2 regions of the Achromobacter sp. 2789STDY5608615 genome follow, and region 1 is predicted to be linked to the other one. Evidence: riboswitches for the same ligand, from Rfam matches in the RefSeq annotation. Region 1 holds a riboswitch; the other holds the start of a gene.

Region 1 (12,056 bases):
TGGCCTCGATGGTGCAGGACGTGGACGGCGCGCTGGTCGGCTTCGCCACCTTCATCCCGCAGCTCATCATCGACCTGTGGGAGGCGGTGAAGGCCGGCGATCTGAAGCGCGCGCAGGCGGTGCAGGCGCTGATCACCCCGCTCAAGGACGCGGTGTATGGCGCCGGCGAGCCCACTGGCGAAGCGCATGCCCGCATGAAGGCCGGCATGTATCTGGCCGGCGTGCTGGAGAGCGCCACGGTGCGTCCGCCCACCGAGGCCCCCGGCCCGGTCGAGATGGACGCGCTGCGCGCCGCGCTGGCCAAGGCGGAACTGCTGGCGCGCTGACGCCGCATCGCGCGGCGGCCAAGGGGCGGGACAGCCCCGGCCACGCCGCGACGACATCAAAACCCGAGGAGACACATCATGCGAAAAACCATTCTGTTGCGCGCCGTGCTGGCCCTGTGCACGGCGCTGGGCGGCGGCGCGGCGCAGGCCGAGGCGGCCTATCCCGCACGCCAGGTGCGGTTCGTGATTCCCTTTCCGCCGGGCGGCACGCTGGACATGCTGGGCCGCGACGTGGCCCAGAAACTGAGCGAGCAGACCGGCCAGAGCTTCGTGGTGGAAAACCGTTCGGGCGGCAACGGCATCATCGGCGCCGACGTGGTGGCCCGGTCGCCGGCCGACGGCTACACCCTGCTCTTTAACGCCTCGACCTTCACCACGGCGCCGATGACGATGAAGTCGGTGCCCTTCGACGTCGACAAGAACTTCGTGCCCGTCGCCATGGCCGGCAAGGCGCCGCTGTCGGTCTCGGTCAAGAAGGACCTGCCGGTGTCGGACCTGGCCGGCCTGCTGGCCTACGCCAAGCAGAACCCGGGCCGGCTCACCTTCGCCGTCGGCTCGATCGGATCGGCCGGGCATCTGGCCACCGAACTGCTCAAGCGCCAGGGCGGCCTGGACTACATGGTCATTCCCTACCGCGGCACCTCGCCCGCGCTGCAGGACCTGGTGGGCGGACGCATCGACGGATTCATCGACCCGGTGCTGGGCGCCCTGTCGTACTACAAGGGCGGCATGCTGAAGATCCTCGCCGTCACCTCGGAAGCGCGCCTGCCCAACCTGCCCGACGTGCCCACGGTGGGCGAAGTGCTGCCCGGCTACCAGTACTACAGCTGGTACGGCCTGTGGGCGCCGGCCGGCACCCCCGCGCCGATCGTCGAGAAGCTCAACGCCGAGGTCAACAAGGCCCTGTCCTCGGGCATGGCGGCCAAGTACGAACAGCTGGGCGTGACGATCACGCCGATCACCACGGCCGAGTTCACGCGTTTCCAGAAGGACGACATGGCGCGCTCGCGCAAGATCATCGAAGAGGGGCACATCCATGTCGACTGATCCCACGCCAGGCCACGCCGTCGTCACCGGCGCCACCGGCGGCATCGGCCAGGCGATCGTGCAGCGGCTGCTGGACGGCGGCTGGCGCGTGACCGGGCTGGACCTCGGGCCCGCCGTGGCCCGGCATGCCGCCTACCGGCATGTCGAGGTCGACCTGTGCGACGACGCCGCCACCCGCCAGGCCTCGCAGGCCCTGGACGACGTCACGGCCCTGGTACATGCGGCGGGGCTGTTGCGGGTAGCGCCGCTGGCGCAATCGGACCCCGCCGACGGCGAACGCATGTGGAAGCTGCACGTGGATGCCGCGGTGCGCCTGACCCGGGACTTGGCGCCGGCGATGGTGGCGCGGGGCGCAGGCCGCGTGGTGCTGGTCGGCAGCCGCGTCGCGCAGGGCATGCCCGGCCGCGGCCAATACGCCGCGTCCAAGGCCGCCTTGGTGGCGCTGGCGCGCAGCTGGGGCGCCGAACTGGCGGGCAACGGCGTGACGGTGAACGTGGTGTCCCCCGCCGCGACGCAGACGGGCATGCTGGACGCCCCCGCGCGGGCCGCCAGTCCGGCGCGCCTGCCGCCCATCGGCCGGCTAATACAGCCAGCCGAGATCGCGGCCCTGGTGGCGTTCCTGCTGTCGGCCGAGGCGGCCGCCATCACCGGCCAGGACATCGCCATCTGCGGTGGAGCATCGTTGCCCCGCTGAACTCACGTTCGCGCGCGGCCGACCGTGCCCGCGCGGTCGCGCCCCGATGCGGCGGCGTCCCGACAGATGCGACAACGGCGCCGACGGCCTTCGCCGCCGGCCGCGCCCGGCATCAGGCGGGCTTGCGCATCAGCCGCTGCCAGCCTTCCAGGCCCAGCCGCGTCAGCGTGTCGATGTTCTTCTCGTAGATCTCGGCGGCGTCGGGAAAGGACTCGACCGCGCGGTCGATGCTGTCCTCGCGCAGCAGATGCAGGATCGGGTACGGCGAACGGTTGGTGTAGTTCTCGATGTCGTCCGGCTGCGTGTCGGCGAACTGGAACTGCGGGTGGAACGTGGCCACCTGCAGCTCGCCCACCAGGCGCATGCGCTTGAGCAGGCGGTCCGACAGGTCCTCGAAGTCGTTGAACTCGAGGAAATCGTCGAGCGCGTCGGGAATGATCAACAACGTGGCGTCGATCTTTTCCGGATCGGCCTCGGCCAGCAGGGCCAGCTCGTCCTGCAGGTCGGTCAGGACGCCTTCGGCGTCGGTCGCATCGCTGACGGCAAAGCGGATCTGGTCCTTGACCTGAACCGCTTTGGCGAACGGACAGAGATTCAGGCCGATCACGGCCTGGGTGAGCCAATGGCGGGTTTCGGCAACCACGTTGGCGTAGGCGTCGGAAGTGGAAATCATGGCGGGTAATCCTGGCAAAACGCGAGTATAGGCGACCGACCTGGGCTAAAATGGCCGGCAATGGGAATGGAGCTTCCCAAAACCGCCGATCTCGGCTGATGGCTCCTGCTGACCGGGCAACATGCCCGCAGCGGGTGTCGTCCGGACAAACACCCGCCGCGGCGGGTGTCTTGTTTTCGGGCCGCGACCTCGCTGGAGGCCGCCCGCGCTGCCCCACCGCGCGGCCCGTGGGCAAGCCCCGGCTGTTGCTCTCCATCGTTTGATCTGGAGAGACATCTTGAATCTACTGCTGGTATTCGTCGGCGGCGGCCTGGGTTCCGCCGCGCGCTACGGCATGAGCCTGGCCGCGCTGCGACTGGGCTGGATCGCCTTCCCCTACGCCACCCTGGCCACCAACGTGATCGGCTGCTTCGTCATGGGGCTGATCACCGAACTGCTGGCGCTGAAGTTCTCGGTGTCGCAGCCGACCCGGCTGTTCCTGACCACCGGCATCGTCGGCGGCTTCACCACCTTCTCGACCTTCGCGCTGGAAACGGCGCTGCATGTGGAACAGGGCCGCGCCGGCCTGGCGCTGCTGTACGCCGGCCTGTCGCTCGGCCTGGGGCTGGCGGCGCTGTTCGGCGGGATGGCGCTGGTGCGGACGCTGTGACGGCGGCGGCCGGGGCGCCGTTGACGGCCGCGCTCGCCATTCGCCATCCGTCCGACATTGCCGGAGCCTGTGGCGCCGCGCTAGAGTGGCGCCACGACTACGACAAGAGAAACGGATGGCCATCGCGCTCACCTATTTCGCCAACCGCCTGTCCGACGATGAATTGGTGATGCTGCTGCGGCAACGCGAGAACTTCTACGTCGAGAACATCAGCGCCATGGATATGCTGACACAGCGCATGCAGGCGCTGCTGGCGACGGACGGCTTGCACAGCGTGGTACAGATCGCGCCCCAAAATGCGGCCCCCCCTCTCATTCATTCCCAACCCGATCACGGACACCGTCTTCATCCTGAGCGGCCTGTGGGCATTACTGCGGCGGATCGCGCAACGATTCACCCGTCCCCGCTGCGACGTACTCCTGCGAGTGACCTCCGAGACAGCCATGCGCGTCGTGTTCCGCCCATCGGCACGCCCCTCGGCAGCGCCTCCGACGCCATGAAAAAAGCCCGGCCAGGCCGGGCTTTCCTTCATCCGCCACCGCCGATCAGGCCGTCGGCATCGCCGCCATGGTCTGCGCGACCGCGGCGGTCAGCTTCTTGCCGTAGGGCACGTGCAGGAATTCATTCGGGCCGTGGGCATTGGACTTGGGGCCCAGCACGCCGCAGACCATGAACTGGGCCTTGGGGAAGCCCTTCTGCAGCATGCTCATCAGCGGAATGGTGCCGCCCTGGCCGATGTAGCCGCAGGGCGCGCCATAGTATTGCTGCGAGGCAGCATCCAGCGCCTGGGTCAGCCACGGCGCCGAGGCCGGCGCGTTCCAGCCGGTGGCGGCGCCTTCGTTGGCCTTGAAGAGGACCTTGGCGTTGTAGGGCGCGTCGGCTTCCAGCAGGGCCTTGATCTCTTCGGACGCGGCGACGGCGTCGATCAGCGGCGGCAGGCGCAGCGACAGCTTGAAGGCGGTGCGCGGGCGCAGCACGTTGCCGGCGCTGGACAGCGGCGGCAGGCCTTCGGCGCCGGTCACCGACAGGGTCGGGCGCCAGGTGCGGTTCAGCAGGGCCTGTTCCGGCTCGGTGGTCATGGGCAGCACGAAGCCGCCCTCGGCGCCGCAGCTCCAGGGGAAACGGCGCCACACTTCATCGCCCAGGATGCGGGCGGTGGCGTGCACCTGTTCGATGCGGTCGGCGGGGATTTCGCAGTGCAGGCTCTGCGGCAGCAGGCGGCCGGTGCCGCTGTCTTCCAGGCGGTCCAGCAGGTGGCGCAGGATGCGGAACGACGACGGCACCACGCCGCTGGAGTCGCCCGAGTGCACGCCTTCGTCCAGCACCTGCACTTCCAGCGTGCCCGAGACCATGCCGCGCAGCGAGGTGGTCATCCACAGCTGGTCGTAGTTGCCGGCGCCCGAATCCAGGCACACCACCAGGGCCACGTTGCCCAGGCGGTCGCGCAGCGCGTCGACGTAGGGCAGCAGGTCGTAGCTGCCGGATTCTTCACAGGTCTCGACGATGCCGACGCAGCGCGGGCGCGGGATGCCCTGCTTGTCCAGCGCCATGATGGCGGTGAGCGAGGCATACACGGCATAGCCGTCGTCGGCGCCGCCGCGGCCGTAGAGCTTGCCGTCCTCGTACTTCGGGGTCCAGGGGCCGAGGCCGGCGCGCCAGCCCGAGAATTCAGGCTGCTTGTCCAGGTGGCCGTACAGCAGCACGGTGTCGCCGTTGTCGCTGCGGGTGGCGGGCGCGTCGAAGAAGATCACCGGCGTGCGGCCCGGCAGGCGCACCACTTCCAGCTTCAGGCCCGAGACCTTCTGGGCTTCGACCCACTGCGCCGCGTCACGCACCACGCGCTCGATGAACGCGTTCTTTTCCCAGTCGGCATCGAACGCCGGGCTCTTGGCCGGGATGGCGATGTAGTCGGTCAGCGCGGGGATGATCTCGTTGTCCCACTTGTCGTCCACAAAAGCCTGCAGAGCCTTCGGATCGAGGGTAGGAGGAAGTGCGTCGTCGGGGATGCGTGCGTTCATGGCGCGGGATCCTGTGGTCGGATGGCAGAAGAATCCGCCATTTTATGCCTGCCGGGCGCGCTCGGCATCTTTTGTCCCTGTTTCCTGCCCGGCCACCGGAAAACGGTGCCGGCTGGCGCGCCGCCCCGCCCTCCCCCTAGCGCGCCGCGTAGGCCTCGATCCGGCTCCACACCTGGCGCGCCAGCGGCTTGGCGTTGTCCACCGACTGGTACAGCCGGATCTCCATGTGGATGTCGTTGCGCGCGCTGTCGGCCCGCGCCAGGACGCCGGCGCGCAGGTCGGCTTCGACCAGCGTGTGCGGCAGCCATGCCAGGCCGAAGCCCTGCCGCGCCATGGCATGCAGCGCGTCTGCCAGGTCCGATTCGTACATGGTCTGCAACTGCGCCGGCACGCACAGGCCGCGCAGGCGGTCGCGCAGGATGCGGCCCAGCGACATGCTGTCGGCGTAGGCCAGGAACGGCACGGCCGGATCCGAGGCCAGCTTGGGCACCGCGTGGCGCGGGTGGCGGCTGCCCGGCGCCAGCGGCGCGCTGACGGCCACCAGCTTGTCGGCGCCGACCCGGCGAAAGCGGTAGTTGGGGTTGTCGATCTGCGCGTACAGCGGCTCGTGCGCGTGGCACAGCAGGAAATCGACCTCGCCGTCGGCCAGCATGTCGATGCCAAAGTTGAGCGTGGTGGTGACCACCTTCAGCTGGAACGGCTGCATGCCCTGCTGCACCTTGGCCATCAGCCCCGGCAGCACCGAATGCGCCAGCGTCTTGCCGGAGGCGATGGCGATGCGGCGGGTGCGTTCCAGTTCGGGCTTCTGCAGGCCCTGGCGCGTCTCGCGCAGGATGTCGAGCACATCGATGGCGGCCGCCAGCATGCTGCGCCCGGCCGCGTTCAGGGTCGAGACCTGATGCCCGCGCTCGACCAGCGGCACGCCGGCCCAGTCCTCCAGCGCCTTGATGCGGCGCCCGAAGGCCGGATGCGTGACGTTGCGCGCCTCGGCCGCCTGGAACAGGTTGCGCGCCTTCGACAGGGCCACGAAGTCCTCGAGCCACTTGATATCCATCCCGTCTCCACCTTCTTCTTGTGTCGCTGTGCCGTATCGGCACAAGCCCTGCACATTTTGCACAAACCCCGCGCTTGTTACAACTAGTATTACGGCGTCTTCTGGAGATGCCGATGTCCGACGCCCCCGTCCTGCTGAAATCCCTGCGCAGCCACTTCCTGGGCGGCCGCGAGGTCGCGGCCGGCGGACTGCCGGTGCTGCAGAAGCAGGTGGTGGGCAACGGCGCCGCGCGCGCCATCGACATGAACGGCAGCTACTGCGCCGGCCAGCTCTACGTGCAGGAATACCGCCTGGCCGAGCCGCGCCACCCGCACCCGGTGCTGCTGTGGCATGGCGGCGGCATGACCGGCGCGCAATGGGAGAGCACCCCCGACGGCCGCCAGGGCTGGCTCTGGCGGCTGCTGCAATCCGGCTATGACGTGTTCGTGGCCGACGCGCCCGAGCGCGGCCGCGCCTCATGGGCGATGTATCCGCAGATCTATGACGCGGCGCCCATCTTCCGTTCCAAGGAAGAGGCCTGGCAGCTGTTCCGCATCGGTCCGGCCGACGGCTACGCGCCCGCCGGCCAGCCGCGCCGCGCTTATCCGGCGCAGCAATTTCCCGACGATGCCTTCGACGCCTTCGCCAAGCAGTTCGTGCCGCGCTGGCTGGCGCATGACGCCATGGCGCTGGACGCCTACCGACAACTGCTCGATCTGGCCGGCCCCTGCATCGTCATCGGCCACAGCCAGGGCGGCGGCTACGCCACCCAGCTGGCGCGCGAATGTCCCGGCCCGATCCGCGCCGTGGTGGCGCTGGAGCCGACCGGCACGCCCGAGCGCGTCGACGGCCCCCTGCCCCCGCAACTGCTGGTCTGGGGCGACCACTTCGACCACAACGACACCTGGCGGCGCTACCGCGCCCAGACGGACGCCTACTGGGACGCCCTGCGGCGGGCCGGCCGGCGCGCCGACGTGCTGGACCTGCCCGCCGCCGGCATCGCCGGCAATTCCCATTTCTGCATGCTGGACCGCAACAGCGACCGCATCGCCGAACTGATCGTCGACTGGCTCAACGGCCTCGACTAACCTTCGCCTGGAGACACCATGAAACTGACCAAAACCGCAATCGCCGTGGCGTTGCTGAGCGGCGCCTCGCTGATCGCGGGCGCGGCCTCGGCGCAGCAGGCCGACTATCCCAACAAGCCCGTGCGCCTGATCGTGCCGTTCGCCCCCGGCGGCACCGCCGACATCATCGGCCGCGTGTTCGCGGCGCAGCTGGGCACCGAACTGGGCGCCACCGTGGTGGTCGAGAACAAGGCCGGCGCGGGCGGCTCGATCGGCACCCGCTTCGTGGCCGACGCGGCGCCGGACGGCTACATCCTGCTGCTGGCCTCGTCCAGCACCCACGGCACCAACCCGGCGGTCTACAAGAACCTGACCTACGACGCGGTGCAGGACTTCACCGCCATCACCCAGCTGGTGACCGTGCCGGGCGTGCTGAGCGTGACCAAGGACTTCCCCGCCACCGACCTGAACGGCCTGATCGCCAGCGCCAAGGCCAACCCGGACAAGTACACCTACGCCTCGTCGGGCGCGGGCGGCCTGGGCAACCTGGCGATGGAACTGCTGAAGTCGATGACCGGCGCCAAGCTCATGCACATCGCCTACCGCGGCGCGGGCCCGGCCTTCACCGACGTCATCAGCGGCCAGGTCTCGATGATCTGGGAGCCGGTGCCGGCCTCGCTGCCGTACATCAAGGGCGGCCAGATCCGTCCCATCGCCATCGCCGCCGACACCCGTTCGCCGGAACTGCCCGACACGCCGACCTTCAAGGAAGCCGGCCTGCCGCGCTATGAAGCCAACGCCTGGAACGGCCTGCTGGCGCCCAAGGGCCTGCCGGCCGACGTGACGCAGAAGCTGCACGACGCCTCGGTCAAGGCGCTCAACAACCCCGAGGTCAAGGCCAAGATGGCCAGCCTGGGCGGCACGGTGGTGGCCGGCACGTCGGAAGCGTTCAAGAACGTGATCGCCAGCGACGTGAAGAAGTGGAAAAACGTGGCCGCCGACGCCAAGATCCAGCTGGATCAGTAAGGCTGTCAGGCCCCAGCGGTCTCGCGCCCGCCCCGCCGCGCTACAGGCGGCCGAGCGGGCGCGGTCCCCGCGCTTACTTGAACCGCGTCAGGTGGATCAGCATCGTCCGATCTGAATTGGCGCGCAGCAAGTCGGTCAGGCCCTGGGCGTAGTCAGGCATGGTCAGGTTCAGGAATGCCGTGCTGCCGCCGCCAACGCGCATTTCGAAATTGGCGGTCGTGTCACCCACCTGCAGGGTGGGAACGCCCACGTCGCCGCCCGTTCGCTGCGGCACGATCGCGGCAATGATCGCATCCCGGCCGACCCTGGCCACCGAGCATTCCGTACTGACCGTCGGATCGAGCAGCAGGCCGCCCAGGCCCTCCTGATCCTGTTGGTCGAGCTTCTTCGGATCGATGATGAGGATCGCGGTGTTGAACATGCGAGCCGACAATATCTGGTCAGAGGGCGCGGTCAGCTCTCCCTGCCGTTCCGCGGCGACCGAAAAGCAGCCCCGGGCGGGATTGTGGGTGAGTGATTGGACCACCCGCTCGAGGCGAGCGGGATCCTCGAGATCGTGCGCCGAAACACGCACCAGGTTGTTGCAGACCACCTGGCTGCTCGACTCGTCGGCACTGACGATGGCGCGCGAGCCCAACGCGCTGCCAGGCTGCAACCCCTCCTCGATACGACGGCTCACCGCGTACGAGGTCGGCACGGGGAACGCCGAGGTGGATGGCGCCACCATGCCGCCCACGGGAATCTGGATATCCCCTTCCGTCCGCATATTGTCCAAGGCCTGCCGGGGATCCCGCACCGGCGGTGGCACGTTCGGCGCCTCGGCCTTCAACTGGCCAATCATTTCCATCAACGCGGCATTGGCCTGGAGCATCATCTGATGACGGTCGGCCATGGCGGAAACGTCGTCGCGCACCTCCTGCAGATGGCTGCGCAGCCGGGTCGCATCCTCGACCGAAGGCGTATGACCATGCCGGACCAGCGCCAAGGCGTCGTGCAGGCGCTCGTTGACGCGATTGAGCTGTTCGCCGTGGACCTGCTCTTCTTCGCTCAACGCTCCCACCAGGGACAGGCATTCGTGGACCAATCGCTGCTGCTGCAGGATTTCGTCGGCGCCCTTGGCGACCGCCTCGCCATTCCTGGCATCGGGCTGGAACGCCGTGGGGTATTGCGCCTCAAGATTGGTCCGGTGTTCCTGCTTCGAGGCGGCGATGCCGTCCAGCAGTTGGGCCAGCCGGGAGTAATTGTTGGCCGTCTTGATATGGTCTTCCTGCAAATCGGTAACTTCATGCTGCAGGTAATTCGCGCCTGACCGCAAGGCCGCAATGTCGTTCATGGGACGCCTCCGCGCATCGTTGTCCACGGGCAGGGAGCTGCCCGCATCCCGGTGAGTAACGAAGCAGCCGGCGAGGTTCCCTCGCCCGGTGCGTGGCGGCCAGGCGTCAGGCCGGCGCGAAGTTGCCGGGGAACGTGACCGTCAAGCCCACGCCGCGCCCGTTCAGGCCTGGCGCGAACGCCACGACCGCGCCATGGCGCGCGGCGATCTGCGCCACCAGCGACAGGCCGATGCCGCTGCCGCCGGCGTTGGCGCCCGGGGCCCGATAAAAGCGGTCGAACACCCGCGCCCGTTCGCGCGGCGCGATGCCGGGGCCATCGTCGGCGACCCGCAACCAGGCCGCGCCGCCCTCGCCCGCGCCGCAGGCCACGGCGATCTGCCCGCCCTCGGGGGTGTAGCGCAGCGCGTTGTCGAGCAGGTTGCGCACCAGCACCCCCAGCGTGTCCATGTCGCCGCGCGCGCCGCAGGCCTGCACGTCCAGCTGGATGCGCTGGCGCTTGCGCGCCGCGGCCGCCTCGCAGTCGCGCACCAGCAGCACCACCAGCGCGTCCAGCGCCACCGGCCCGGGACCGGCGTCGGATTCGCTGGCCGCGTCCATGCGGGCCTGGTCCAGCAATTGCTCGGCCAGGCGCGCGGTGCGCTGCGCCACCGCGCGCAGTTGCAGGGCGGCGTCGGCGGCCGGCGTGTCGGCGATGCGTTGCAGCAGCACTTCGGTCTGGGCGCTGAGCGCCGCCAGCGGCGTGCGCAGTTCGTGCGCGGCGTCGGCCAGGAAGCGGCGCTCGTGGTCCATGGCGGCCTGCAGGCGCAGCAACAGCGCATTGATGGATTGCACGTAGGGATGCAATTCCCCCAGCAGGCGGTCCAGCGGCAGGGGCGCCAGATCGAACGGCGCGCGCCGCAGGATCGCCTCGCCGGCCTGGTTGACCGGCCGGAAGGCCTGGCGCACCACGATCCAGGTGGCCGCCGCCAGCAGCAGGAACAAGGCGGTGACGATGACCAGCCCGCGCTTGAACGCGGCCACCGCCTCGGCCCGCAGCACGCTGTCGGCGCGGGCCAGCTGCACCTGCACCTGGCCGGAGGCGTCGCTGAGCGAATACACGCGCCAGCTCTCGCCATTGATCACGCTGTCGCGGAAACCATCGTCGAAATGCGGATTGAGCGGCTGGGCCGGCGATTCCGGCGAGCGCAGCGCCAGGCGCCGGTCCGCCAGCGACCAGATCTGCACCGAGGCGCGCTCGCCGCGGAAATGGCTGGACGACGGCAGCTCGAAACGCTCGTCCGGCCGTTCTTCGAGCAGGCTGCGGCGCAGCGACAGGATGGTCTGGTTGGCCGAGTCCACCAGCGCCTGGTCGCGGATGCCGGTGCGGGCCTCGGTCATGGCGTGCTGCTGGCACAGGAACACCGCCGCCCAGGTCAGCAGCAGGGTCAGCAACAACGTGACGGTCAGGCGCTTGCGCAGCGTCTTCATGGCGCGTCCCCCGCGGCGATGCGATAGCCCAGCCCGTGCACGGTGGCGACCAGGTCCTCGCCCAGCTTGCGCCGCAATTGGTGCACGTAGACCGCCACGGTATTGCTTTCGATGGTGCCGCTGCCGCCATAGACCGCGGATTCCAGCTGCTCGCGGCTGACGGTCTGGCCGGCGCGCTCCATCAGCGCCAGCAGGGTGCGGTATTCGCTGGCGCTGAGCACCACCTCCGCGCCCGCCCGAGTCACCACCCGGCGCACCGGGTCCAGCAGCACGTCGCGGCAGCGCAGGACCGACACCACCGAATTGCTGCTGCGGCGCACGACTGCGCGCAGCCGGGCCAGCAGTTCGTCCAGCTGGAACGGCTTGACGATATAGTCGTCGGCGCCCGCATCCAGCCCCTGCACCCGCTCGCTCAGGCGGTCGCGCGCGGTGATGATGAGGACCGGCGTGGCGTCATAGCGCCCGCGCAGATGCTTGAGCACGGCCAGGCCGCTGCCGCCGGGCAGCCCCAGGTCGAGCAGCACGGCGCCATAGCCATGGTCGACCAGCGCCAGCCGGGCCTCGGGCACGTCCCGCACCCAGTCCACGCGCATGCCCGCCTGCGCCATGCTGGCGCGCAAGGCGTCGCCCAGCATCGCATCGTCTTCCACCAGCAGAACTTGCAAGAACGCTCCCTGACTCTCCATGGCGCCGCATTGTGCCGCCCTGGATTTAAAGAATTT
Region 2 (12,056 bases), on a different contig from region 1:
CAGCAGGCCGCCCCAGTTGCCCGAGTGATAGCCGCGGTCGCGGGCGCGCAGCGACAGTTCGAAATTGACCGCGCCGCGCGAGCCCATGAACAGGGTGGGGCGGGCGGCTGCCAGGCGCGGGCCGTCGCTGGCGATGAAGACGTCGGCGGCCAGGCTCTCGCGCTGCGCCTGGCAGAACGCCGCCAGGCCCGGCGAGCCGGCTTCCTCGCCGGTCTCGATCAGCCAGGTGGCGTTGAATCCCAGCCTGCCGTCGCGCGCCCGCAGGACTTCGCGCAGCGCCGCCAGGTTGATGGTGTGCTGACCCTTGTTGTCGGCGGTGCCGCGGCCGTACCAGCGGTCGCCCTCGACCCGCAGGCGCCAGGGATCGCGGCCGGCGTCCCATTTGGCCGCGTTGCCGCGCACCACGTCGCCGTGGCCGTACAGCAGCACCGTCGGCAGCGAGGCGTCCTCGATGCGCCGCGCCACCAGGATCGGCAGGTCCACGCCCGTCGGGTTCGGATGCACGTGACAGGTGAAGCCCGGCGCCCGCAGTTGCGGCGCCAGTTCGTCGTTCAGATAGGCGTGCTGGCTGGGCGCCTGGCCCGGCTCCTCGCTCTCGGTCGGGTAGGCCACGCGGCGGGCCAGCTCGGCCTGCAGGGTGCCGTCGTCGTAGGCGTTGGTGGCGTGAAGAATGGCTTGTTCGCGGATCACAGCGGTCTCGGAGGCGAAGAAGGCACAAAGTTATTACGCTTGTTCACATGCCACAATTAGATAATTCGCATTTGATCGTTGCTATTTTGGCAATGGTTTGCGCGGTCGTTCCGAGGCGCTCGGCATGACCCTGGGGAGAGTGTCGTGATTTCGCTCGGTTTGAGGTATTTCCTGGAGGTCGCGCGCTGCGGCTCGGTCGCCGGCGCGGCGGCCGCGCAGCACGTGGCGGCGTCGGCGGTCAGCCGCCAGATCGCCAAGCTGGAGGACGAGCTGGGCGTCGCGCTGTTCGAGCGCCAGGCGCGCGGCATGGCGCTGAGCGAGGCCGGGCGCCAGTTGGCCGCCTACGCCAGCGCCGCCGCGCTGGAGGCCGAGCGCATCGCCACCGGCATCCGCCAGCGCAGCGCGCTGGGCGACGTGACCGTGCGGCTGGCCTGTACCGAGGGTTTCGCGCATCGCTTCCTGCCGCAGTGCATGGCCGATTTCAAGCGCCTGCATCCGGAGGCGCGCTTTCATCTGCTGGTGGAGCGGCCGGAGGAGGTCAACCGTCTGATCCTGGAGGGCCTGTCGCAGCTGGCGCTGCGCTACACGGTGGCGCCCGACGAGCGCCTCAAGACCGAGCTGCTGTGCCGCGCGCCGGTCTACGCCATCATGTGCCGGCATCATCCGCTGGCCGCGCGCCGCAGCGTCGGCGTGCGCGACCTGGCGCAGGCGCCGCTGTCGCTGGGGGATCCGGGCACGACGGTGCGCGACCTGTTCGACACGGCCTGCGCCAATGCCGGCGTGCACATCGAGCCGGCCTATGTGTCCAACCATTCGGCGGCCTTTCTGCCGATGCTGCCGGGCAGCCAGATCGTGGCGTTGACGGGCTACCTGACGGTGATCGGCCTGCTCGACAGCGCCGGCCTGGTGGCGGTGCCGTTCAGCAATCCTGAAATGCGCCAGCGCAGCATCCAGGTCGTGACCTTGCGCGGCGCCCACCTGCCGCCGCTGACGCGGGCCTTCCTGGCGCTGCTGGCCGAACGCCTGGGCGAGGCGCCGCGCGCCCCGGAACTGGCGCGCGCGGCGGATTGAGGCGCCGCAGGCGCGATGCGGACGGGCGGGTCAGGCGCGCCGCCCGGCCACCTTCAGCCGCAGCCGCTCCAGCGCCAGGTACACGATCGGCGTGGTGTACAGCGTCAGGAACTGGCTGATCATCAGCCCGCCGACGATGGTCACGCCCAGCGGCCGGCGCAGTTCCGAGCCTTCGCCCATGCCCAGCACCAGCGGCAGCGCGCCCAGCAGGCCGGCCAGGTTGGTCATGACGATGGGGCGCAGGCGCAGCATGGCGGCGCGGTGGATGGCCTGTTCCGGCGTCAGGCCCTCGCGCCGTTCCAGGCCGAGCGCGAAGTCGATCATCAGGATGGCGTTCTTCATCACCACCCCCACCAGCAGGAACAGGCCGAGCAGCGCGATCAGGCTGAATTCGATATTGGCCAGCCGCAGCGCCAGCAGCGCGCCGACGCCGGCCGAGGGCAGGGTCGACAGGATGGTCAGCGGATGCAGCGGGCTTTCGTACAGGATGCCCAGCACCAGGTAGATCGCCACCAGCACGCCCAGGATCAGCCAGGGCTGGTCCTGCAGGCTCTGCTGGAAGCTGCGGGCGTCGCCGCCCAGCCGCGTCTGGATGTGGGCCGGCACCATCAGCCGCGCCATGGCGGCGTCGATGGCGGCCAGGCCCTGCTGCAGCGAGACGCCCTCGGCCAGCGAGAAGCCGACGCCGACGGCGGCGAACAGGCCGTCGTGGAACACGCGGTCGTTGACCAGGCCGTGCTCGTAGGTGGCGAAGGCCGACAGCGGCACGCGGCTGCCGTCGGCCGCCACCACCTGGACGCGCTCGAGCACCTCGGGGTCCTCGGTGTAGCGCGGATCCAGCTCCAGCACCACGCGGTACTGGTTCATGGGGTCGTACAGCGTCGCCACCTGGCGCTGGCTGAAGGAATTGCTGAGCACGCTGGCGATGGTGCGCATGTCCACGCCCAGGCGCTGGGCGGCGGCGCGGTCGATGTTGATGACCACCTGCTGGGTGGCGGCGTCGCCCACCGCGTCGACGTCGCGCAGCTCGGGAATGTCGCGCATCGCGCGCGAGATCTTGCGCGACCATTGCCGCAGCGCCGGCACGTCGCTGGCCATGATGGCCAGCTCGTGGTCGCCGGAATTGCCGAAGCCGCCCGGCATGCGCAGGTCCTGGTCGACGTTCAGGAAGAACATGCCGCCCGGCACCGGCGGCGCGTTGGCGCGCAGCCAGTCGATCACCTGGGCCGAGGATTCGCGCCGCTCGGCCACGGGCTTCAGGCGGATCAGGAACAGCGAATTGCTGATGCCCAGGCTGCCGCCGTTGTAGCCGATCACGTCCTGCACCGCCGGATGCTTGAGCACCAGCTGGCGGTAGACGTCGATCTTGGGCTGCATCACCTGGAACGAGAAGCCGTCGTCGCCGCGCACGAAGCCCATCAGCTGGCCGGTGTCCTGCTGCGGCAGGAAACCCTTGGGCGCCTGCGCGTACAGGTAGGCGTTCAGCGCCACCACCGCGGCCAGCAGCAGCAGGGTCAGGCGGGCGTGGCCCAGCACCCGCGCCAGCGACGCGCCGTACCACTGGTGGGCGCGGGCGAATGCGGCGCGCAGCCGCGAGGGCCGCGGGTTGGCCTCGGCGGGCGGGCGCAGCCAGCGCGCGCACAGGCTGGGAATGATGGCGACCGACACCACCAGCGAGATCAGGATGGCCGCCACCAGCGTGATCGAGAACTCGCGGAACAGCCGTTCCACCAGCCCGCCCATGAACAGGATCGACACGAACACCACCGACAGCGCCAGCGTCATCGCCACCAGCGTGAAGCCGACCTCGCGCACGCCGCGCAGGGCCGCCTGGCGCGGACCCAGGCCGCGCTCGAGGTGGCGCGAGATGTTCTCCAGCACCACGATGGCGTCGTCCACCACCAGGCCCGCGGCCACGATCAGCGCCATCAGCGACAGGTTGTTGAGCGAGAAGCCCCACAGGTACATGACGGCGAAGGTGGCGATCAGGCACACGGGGATCGCCACGCTGGGAATGGCGGCGGCTCGGGCGCTGCCCAGGAACAGCCATACCACCAGGATCACCAGCCCGACCGCCAGCCCCAGCGTCACGTGGGCCTCGCGCAGCGTGGCGTGGATGCCGGGCGAGCGGTCCAGCACCACGGTCAGGTCGACGTCGGCGGGCATCAGCGCGCGCAGGCCGGGCAGGGCCTGGTTGATGGCGGCGATGGTCTCGATGATGTTGGCGCCCGGCTGGCGGCTGATGGTCAGCACCACCGCCGGGTCGTGGTTGTGAAAGCCGCTGCTGTAGCGGTTCTCGACCGAGTCGCTGACGCGCGCGATCTGCGCCAGCCGGATGGTGGCGCCGTCCTGGTGGCGCACGATCAGGCCGTTGTAGTCGTCGGCCGTGCGCGGCTGGCCGGGCGTGCCGACCTCCCAGCGCTGGTCGGCCGAGTCCAGCTGGCCCTGCGGTCCCATGGGGGCGGCGTTGGCGATGGACTGGCGCAGGTCGTCGAGCGCCACGCCATAGTGCGCCAGCGCGTTGGGGTTGACCTGCACCCGCACCGCCGGCAGCGAGCTGCCGCCCAGCGTCACTTCGCCGACGCCGACGATCTGCGAGAGTTTCTGCGCCAGCACCGTGGCGCCCAGGTCGTAGAGCCGGCCGGCGGGCCGCGTCGGCGAGCTGAGCGCCAGCGCCATGATGGGCGCCTGCGACGGGTTGACCTTGCGGTAGGTGGGGTTGCCGGGCATGCCGGACGGCAGCTCGGCGCGGGCGGCGTTGATGGCGGCCTGCACGTCGCGCGCGGCCGCGTTGATGTCGCGGTCCAGCGCGAACTGCAGCAGCACGCGGGTGGCGCCCTGGTTGCTGGAGGAGCTCATGGCGCTGACGCCGGCGATGCCGCCCAGCGCGCGTTCCAGCGGCGCGGCCACGGTGCTGGCCATGCTCTCGGGGCTGGCGCCGGGCAGATTGGCCCGCACTTCGATGGTGGGAAAGTCCACCTGCGGCAGGGGCGCCACCGGCAGCAGGCGCCAGGCCACCGCGCCCAGCAGCGTCAGAGCCAGCGCCAGGAAGATGCAGGCGACGGGCCGGTGCAGCAGCGCGCGGATCATGGCGCCGGCCGGTCCGCGGCGGCGGGCGCGGCCTTGCGGCGGCCCGCGCCCAGCTGGTGGAAGAACAGGTAGACGGCGGGCGTGGTGAACAGCGTCAGCACCTGGCTGACCAGCAGGCCGCCCACCATCACCCAGCCCAGCGGCTGGCGCAGCTCGGCGCCGGAGCCGGTGGCCAGCATCAGCGGCAGGGCGCCGAACAGCGCCGCCAGCGTGGTCATCAGGATCGGCCGCAGCCGCAGCAGCGCCGCTTCGCGGATCGCCTCGCGCGGCGCCAGGCCGCGGCTGCGTTCGGCTTCGAGCGCGAAGTCGACCATCATGATGCCGTTCTTCTTGACCAGCCCGATCAGCAGGATGATGCCGATGACGGCGATCAGGTCCAGCGGCCGGCCGGTCAGCAGCAGCGCCAGCAGCGCGCCCACCGTGGCCGACGGCAGGGTCGAGAGGATGGTGACCGGATGGATCGCGCTTTCATACAGCATGCCCAGCACCAGGTACATGGTGACCACGGCCGCCAGCATCAGCCACAGGGTGTTGGACAGCGAGGCCTGGAAGGCGGACGCCGCGCCCTGCAGGCGCAGCTCGACGCTCGGCGGCATGGCGATGTCCTGGCGCGCCGCCTCGATGGCGGCGATGGCCGCGCCCAGCGAGCCGTCCGGCGGCAGGTTGAACGAGAAATTGACGGCGGGGAACTGCGACAGGTGGTTGACCGCCAGCGGCACGGCGCGCTCGCTGACCGTGGCCAGCGCCGCCAGCGGAATCGGCTGGCCGTCCGCGGTTTTCAGGTGGATGCGCTCCAGCGCCTCGGGGCTGGCGGCCAGGCGCCGGTCCACCTCCAGGACCACGCGGTACTGGTTGGACTGCGTGAACAGGGTGGCGACCTGGCGCTGGCCGAAGGCGCTGTAGAGCGCCTGGGTCACGTCGTCCATGGTCAGGCCCAGCCGCGCGGCGGCGTCGCGCGAGACCTCCAGGTAGGCCTGGCGGCCGCCGTCCTGCAGGTCCGACGAGACGTCGGCCAGTTGCGGCGCGGCGGCCAGGCGCTGGGTCAGGGCGTGGCTCCAGCGCGCCAGCAGCGCGCTGTCGGGCGAGGTCAGGGTGAACTGGTACTGGCCGCGGCTGACGCGATCCTCGATGTTCAGCTCCTGCACCGGTTGCAGGAACAGCGAGATGCCCTGCACCTGGCGGGCGCGGGCGTCCAGGCGCGCCATGATGTCGGCCAGCGGCGCGCCGCGCTCGCTCCAGGGCTTGAGGTTGACCAGCAGGCGGCCGGTGTTGAGGGTGGCGTTCATGCCGTCGATGCCGATGAAGGACGACAGGCTGGCGACGTCGGGATCTTCCAGCAGGCGTTGCGCCAGCGCCTGCTGGCGCCGCGACATGGCCTCGAACGAGGTGCTTTGCGCCGACTGGGTCACGCCTTGCAGCACGCCGCCGTCCTGCACCGGGAAGAAGCCCTTGGGCACCGCCAGGTACAGCAGGCCGGTCAGCACGACGGTGGCCAGCATCGCCAGCAGCGTCAGGCGCTGGTGGCGCAGGGTGATGTCGAGCCAGCCGGCGTAGCGCGCCTGCAGGCGGTCGAGCAGGCCGGGCGGGCGCTCGGCGTGCGGCGGCAGCAGGCGCGCGCACATCATGGGCGTCAGCGTCAGCGACACCGCCAGCGAGATCAGGATGGCCACCGCCAGCGTGATGGCGAATTCGCGGAACAGCCGGCCGACCACGTCTTCCATGAACAGCAGCGGGATCAGCACGGCGATCAGCGACAGCGTCAGCGACACCAGCGTGAAGCCGATCTGCCCGGCGCCCTTGAGCGCGGCCGCCATCGGACTGTGGCCTTGTTCGCGGTAGCGGGCGATGTTCTCCAGCATGACGATGGCGTCGTCGACCACGAAGCCGGCGCCGATGGTCAGCGCCATCAGCGTCAGGTTGTTGGTGGAGAAGCCCGCCAGATGCATCACGCCGAACGTGCCGATCAGGGACAGCGGCACCGCCAGGCTGGGGATCAGCGTGGCCGGCAGGTTGCGCAGGAACAGGAAGGTCACCAGCACCACCAGCCCGACGGCGAAGGCCAGCTCCCATTGCACGCCGCGCACGGAGGCGCGGATGCTTTCGGTGCGGTCGGTCAGCACCCGCACCTGCACCGCCGCCGGCAGGCTGGCGGTCAGCTGCGGCAGCAGCGCCTTGACCTGGTCGGCCACCGCGATGACGTTGGCGCCGGGCTGGCGCTGGATGTTCACCAGCACCGCCGGCTGGCGGTCGACCCAGGCGGCCAGGTAACGGTCCTCGGCGCCGTCCTCCACCGTGGCGACGTCGCCCAGGCGCACCGGCGCGCCATTGCGCCAGGCCACGATCAGGTCGCGGTATTCCTGCGCGCTTTGCAGCTGGTCGTTGGCGTCCATGATGACCGAGCGCACCGGGCCGTCGAAGCTGCCCTTGGGCTGGTTGGAGTTGGCCTTGGCGATGGCCTCGCGCAGGTCGGTCAGTTGCAGCCCGCGCGCGGCCAGCGCCATCGGGTTGGCCTGCACCCGCACCGCGGGCCGCTGGCCGCCGGCCAGGCTCACCATGCCCACGCCCGACAGTTGCGCCAGGCGTTGCGTCATGCGGGTGTCGACCAGGTCGTAGACCTGCGGCAGCGGCAGCGAATCCGAGGTCACGGCCAGCGTCAGGATCGGCACGTCGGCCGGGTTGACCTTGCGGTACACCGGCGGCGTCGGCAGGTCGGACGGCAGCAGCGAGCCGCTGGCGCTGATGGCGGCCTGCACCTCCTGTTCGGCCACGCCCAGCGAGACGTCGAGCGAGAACTGCAGCGTGATCACCGAGATGCCGCTGCCGCTGGAGGACGACATCTGCTTGAGCCCCGGGATCTGGCCGAAGCGGCGCTCCAGCGGCGCGGTCACGGCGCGCGCGGTGACGTCGGGGCTGGCGCCCGGATAGGGCGTGGTGACCTGGATGATGGGGTAGTCGACCTGCGGCAGCGCCGCCACCGGCAGCATGCGCCAGGCGAGGATGCCCGACAGCAGCAGCGCCAGCATCAGGAGCGAGGTGGCGACCGGCCGCAGGATGAAGGGACGTGACAGGCTCATTGGGTTTCCACGATCAGCACGTCGCGGCCGTCATGCAGGCGGTCCACGCCTTCGACCACCACGCGCTCGGCCGCGGCCAGGCCCGAGCGGACTTCGACCCGGCCGGCGTTGGCGCGGCCCAGCGTCAGGTCGCGCCGGGTGGCGCGCTGGTCGTCATCGATGACGAAGACGAAGGCGCCGTCGGCGCCGTACTGCACCGCCGCCGTGGGAATCGACAGCACGTCTTCCTGCCGCGCCAGCGCCAGCCGGATATTGACGAACTGGTTCGGGAACAGCGCCTCGTCGGCATTCTCGAACAGGGCGCGCAGCTTGACCGTGCCGCTGGCGGCGTGGATCTGGTTGTCCAGCGCCTGCAGCGTGCCGAGCGCGATCAGGCGGCGTTCGTCGGCGTCCCAGGCCTGCACCTGCAGGGCGGCGTCGCCGGCCTGCGCCTGGGCCTGGCGCAGCAGGTCCAGATGGGTCTCCGAAATCGAGAACAGCGCCGAGATCGGGCGCGTCTGCACCAGGGTGGCCAGGCCATTGGCGTCGGCGGCGCGCACGTGGTTGCCGGCGTCCACGCGCCGAAAGCCGATGCGGCCGTCGTGCGGCGCCTGGATGCGGGTCTGCGCCAGCAGGCGGCGGGCGTCGGCGACGCCGGCCGCCAGGCGCTGGCGCTGCGCGGCGTAGCTGCGCGCCTGGGCCTCGGCGGTGTCCAGCTGCTGGCCCGCCACCGCTTCCTGGCGCGCCAGCTGCCGGTAGCGGCGCAGGTCGATCTCGGCATTGCCGAGCAGCGCCTCGACGCGCGCCAGTTCGCCTTCGGCCGCCGCCAGCGCCGCCTGGTAGGGGCGCGGGTCGATCTCGGCCAGCAGTTGGCCGCGGCTCACCGCCTGGCCTTCGGTGTAGTGCAGGCGTTGCAACTGGCCGTCGACCTGGCTGCGCAGCACCACCTGCGCCAGCGGCGTGACCGTGCCCAGCGCGTGCAGGTCGCGCGGCAGCGGGCCGCTGCGCGCGGCGGCGATGCCGACGGGAACCGGTTGCTGGCCGTAATTGGGAATGGCGGCGGGCGCGGGGCCTTGCAGGGCGTAGCGCCACAGCGCCCACGCGGCCAGCGCGGCCACGGCCAGGAGAGCGGCCAGCACCAGGCGCTGGCGCGAGGAGGCGGCGCCCACGGAAGGGGGCAGGGACATCTTGGTACTGCCGGGGACGGAAAGTTGGGGACAGGACGGATTCTATCTGAATAATAATTATTAGCGTTTTGGAATCAGTTTTCTGTCAGGTTGCGGCGCGGCCGGCCTGCCGCGCGGCGGGCGCATCGCGACGCGCTTGCCTCGCCGTTGGCGGGCTGCTAGCATTCGTCCGTTCGTCGGAGATGGCATTCCTCCACCAACCGCCGCGCGCCTTGCGCGGCTGATGATGCCTACAGATCCCTGGCACCGCCGGGGCTGTAGGCATTTTTTGCGTCCGCGGTTTTCTTGCCCGCGCCCGACGCATCCCGCAGCCTGGTGGATTCAGGGGAGTTTTTATCCTCGGACCCGGAACACCATGTCTCGCCCCTCCCGCCTGGAACAGTTGGAACTGCTGCCGTACATCGGCAAATGGCTCGTCATCGCCTTCATCGTCGCCTGCCTGGCGGGCGCCGCCTCGGCGCTTTTCCTGCACGCCCTGGATTGGGCGACCGCCACCCGCCTGGCGCATCCGGCGCTCATCTGGCTGCTGCCCGTCGCGGGCTTTTTCGTCGGCTGGTGCTATCTGCGCCTGGGGCGTCCGGTGGAAGCGGGCAACAACCTCATCATCGACGAGATCCACGATCCCAAGAAAGTCATTCCCCTGCGCATGGTGCCCATGGTGCTGGGGGGCACGGTGATCTCGCACCTGTTCGGCGCGTCCGTGGGCCGCGAAGGCACGGCGGTGCAGATGGGCGGGGCGCTGGCCGACCAACTGACGCATCTTCTGCGGCTGCGCCCGGAGGATCGGCGGATCGTGCTGATGGCGGGCATCGCGGCGGGCTTTTCCTCGGTGTTCGGCACGCCCCTGGCGGGGGCCATCTTCGGGCTGGAGGTGCTGGCGATCGGCCGCATGCGCTATGACGCGCTTTTTCCCTGCGTGGTCGCGGCGATCGCGGCGGACCAGGTGGGCCAGGCCCTGGGCATCCACCACACCCATTATGCGGTGTCGCAGGTCGCGCCGCTGGGCCTGGTGAGCGTGCTGAGCGTGGTGGTGGCGGGCATCCTGTTCGGCCTGATCGGCATGGTCTTCGCCAACAGCGCGCACGCCATCGGCGCTTTCATGAAGCGGCATATCGCCTACGCGCCGCTGCGGCCCCTGGCGGGCGGAGCGGTGATCGCGGCGGCGGTGTGGGCCACCGACGGCTATCGCTACATCGGCCTGGGCATCCCCTCGATCGTGCAGGCGTTCCAGCAGCCGGCGGCGCCGTGGGACTTCGCCGGCAAGCTGCTGTTCACCGTGGCCTCGCTGGGCAGCGGCTTCAAGGGCGGCGAGGTGACGCCGCTGTTCTACATCGGCGCCACGCTCGGCAACGCGCTGGCGCCGCTGCTGCAATTGCCGTTCTCGATGCTGGCCGGGCTGGGCTTTGTCGCCGTGTTCGCCGGCGCCGCCAACACGCCCATCGCCACCATCGTCATGGCGATCGAGCTGTTCGGGCCGGACATCGCGCCGTTCGCCGCCATCGCCTGCATCGCGGCCTATTTGTTCTCGGGACACAGCGGCATCTACCGCGCGCAGCGCGTGGGACACGCCAAGCACCGCGCGCTGCCCGGGGAACTGCGGCTGTCGGAACTGGGCGCGTACCGCAAGCGGCTGCGCCAGCAGTCCGTGGCGCGCACCCCTGAACAATGACCCGAGGACCTGACCCGATGACGACCGACCTGACCGCGCTGCGCCTGTACTTTCCCATTTCGGCCCGGGCCCGGGCCACGCGCTTCTGGCACCGGCTGAGCGCGCCCGCGCTGGCCCACCACCTGATCAACGCCGCGCGCCGCGCCGGCATCCAGCAGGCGGTGCTGCACCCCATCCAGTCCGGCTACCTGGCGGGCGAACGCCTGAGCCATCATCACCCGGAGGTCACCCACATGAAACACCCGCAATGCATCGAGCTGATCGACCGCGAAGCGGTGCTGCGGACCTTCCTGCATGACCATGCGGCCGAACTGCACAAGGTCCGGGCGGTGCTGCTCAAGTGCGAGATCCCGCTGATCCCCGGCGCCGAGCCGGCCATGGGCTGAACCCGGGCGGGTCAGGGACCCCTATGCTTGCGGCGCAGGCGCGGCGGCCGGGCCCAGGCCGACCTCGGCCAGGCGTTGCTGGATCAGATCCAGCAGCGCCCGGGCCCGCGCGCTGACCGACTGGCGGTGACTGTAGACGCCCAGCAATTGCAGCGGCGCGGGTTGCAGGTCCAACGGCACTTCGCGCAGGCGGCCGGTGGCCAGGTCTTCCTGGCATGAGGCGGCCGCCAGGATCGCGAAGCCGATGCCCTGGCGCGCGCCCACCAGCGCCAGTTCGCCGCTGTTGACGCGGTAGCGGCTGCGCACCGGCACCTTGACGATGTCACCGGCCGCGTCCACGAATTGCCACGGCATGCCCTTGAGCGCGCTCAGGGTGGTGATGCAGGGCAGCGCCTTGAGCTGGCGCGCCTGGCGCGGGGCGCCGACGCGGGCCAGCAGCGCCGGCGCGGCGACGACGATGCTGGGCAGGATGGCCAGTTCACGGGTGATGAGGCTGCTGTCGTCCTGGCGGCCGCGATGGAACACGATCGACAGATCGACATCCTCGCGCAGGGCGTCGATGCCGTCGAGGCGGGTGTCGCAGGCCAGGTCGATGCCGGGATGACGGTCGCAGAATTCCGCCAGGATCGGCGCCAGCAGCCGTGGCGCTTCGCCGGGCATGCACAGGCGCAGCGGCCCGCGCAGCGCCTGGCGGACGGCGCCCAGTTCCTCTTCCGTGGCGGCCAGGCTATCCAGCAGCGGCTTGGCCCGCTGGTACAGCAGTTGGCCGGCTTCGGTCATGCGCAGGTGGCGGGTGCTGCGTTCCAGCAGCCTCACGCCCAGCCGCCGCTCCAGTCCCGCGACATGGCGGCTGACGTTCGATGAGGGCATGGCCAGACGCCGCGCCGCGCCCGCGAAACTCTGTTCATCC

Evidence for each region. Region 1 has a riboswitch for fluoride ahead of crcB (fluoride efflux transporter CrcB). Riboswitches for the same ligand answer to the same signal wherever they lie in the genome.
Region 2: linked by a shared signal. The riboswitch ahead of AOZ49_RS09970 (voltage-gated chloride channel family protein) and the one ahead of crcB (fluoride efflux transporter CrcB) in region 1 are both predicted to bind fluoride.

What each region holds. Positions count from the first base shown of each region.
Region 1 covers NZ_CYTY01000034.1:54,588-66,643, forward strand. Annotated here, with positions in the region: gene AOZ49_RS24180 (dihydrodipicolinate synthase family protein) at 1-326, shown strand, start outside; gene AOZ49_RS24185 (Bug family tripartite tricarboxylate transporter substrate binding protein) at 405-1,373, shown strand; gene AOZ49_RS24190 (SDR family NAD(P)-dependent oxidoreductase) at 1,363-2,067, shown strand; gene AOZ49_RS24195 (DUF1415 domain-containing protein) at 2,180-2,740, opposite strand; fluoride riboswitch at 2,794-2,855, shown strand; gene crcB (fluoride efflux transporter CrcB) at 3,018-3,389, shown strand; gene AOZ49_RS24205 (hypothetical protein) at 3,487-3,738, opposite strand; gene AOZ49_RS24210 (M20 family metallopeptidase) at 3,935-5,407, opposite strand; gene AOZ49_RS24215 (LysR family transcriptional regulator) at 5,544-6,461, opposite strand; gene AOZ49_RS24220 (alpha/beta hydrolase) at 6,575-7,528, shown strand; gene AOZ49_RS24225 (Bug family tripartite tricarboxylate transporter substrate binding protein) at 7,547-8,533, shown strand; gene AOZ49_RS24230 (hypothetical protein) at 8,607-9,866, opposite strand; gene AOZ49_RS24235 (ATP-binding protein) at 9,973-11,334, opposite strand; gene AOZ49_RS24240 (response regulator transcription factor) at 11,331-11,999, opposite strand.
Region 2 covers NZ_CYTY01000009.1:48,473-60,528, forward strand. Annotated here, with positions in the region: gene AOZ49_RS09945 (M20 family metallopeptidase) at 1-690, opposite strand, end outside; gene AOZ49_RS09950 (LysR family transcriptional regulator) at 835-1,761, shown strand; gene AOZ49_RS09955 (efflux RND transporter permease subunit) at 1,792-4,851, opposite strand; gene AOZ49_RS09960 (multidrug efflux RND transporter permease subunit) at 4,848-7,925, opposite strand; gene AOZ49_RS09965 (efflux RND transporter periplasmic adaptor subunit) at 7,922-9,091, opposite strand; fluoride riboswitch at 9,261-9,331, shown strand; gene AOZ49_RS09970 (voltage-gated chloride channel family protein) at 9,447-10,760, shown strand; gene AOZ49_RS09975 (DUF190 domain-containing protein) at 10,778-11,146, shown strand; gene AOZ49_RS09980 (LysR family transcriptional regulator) at 11,168-12,056, opposite strand, start outside.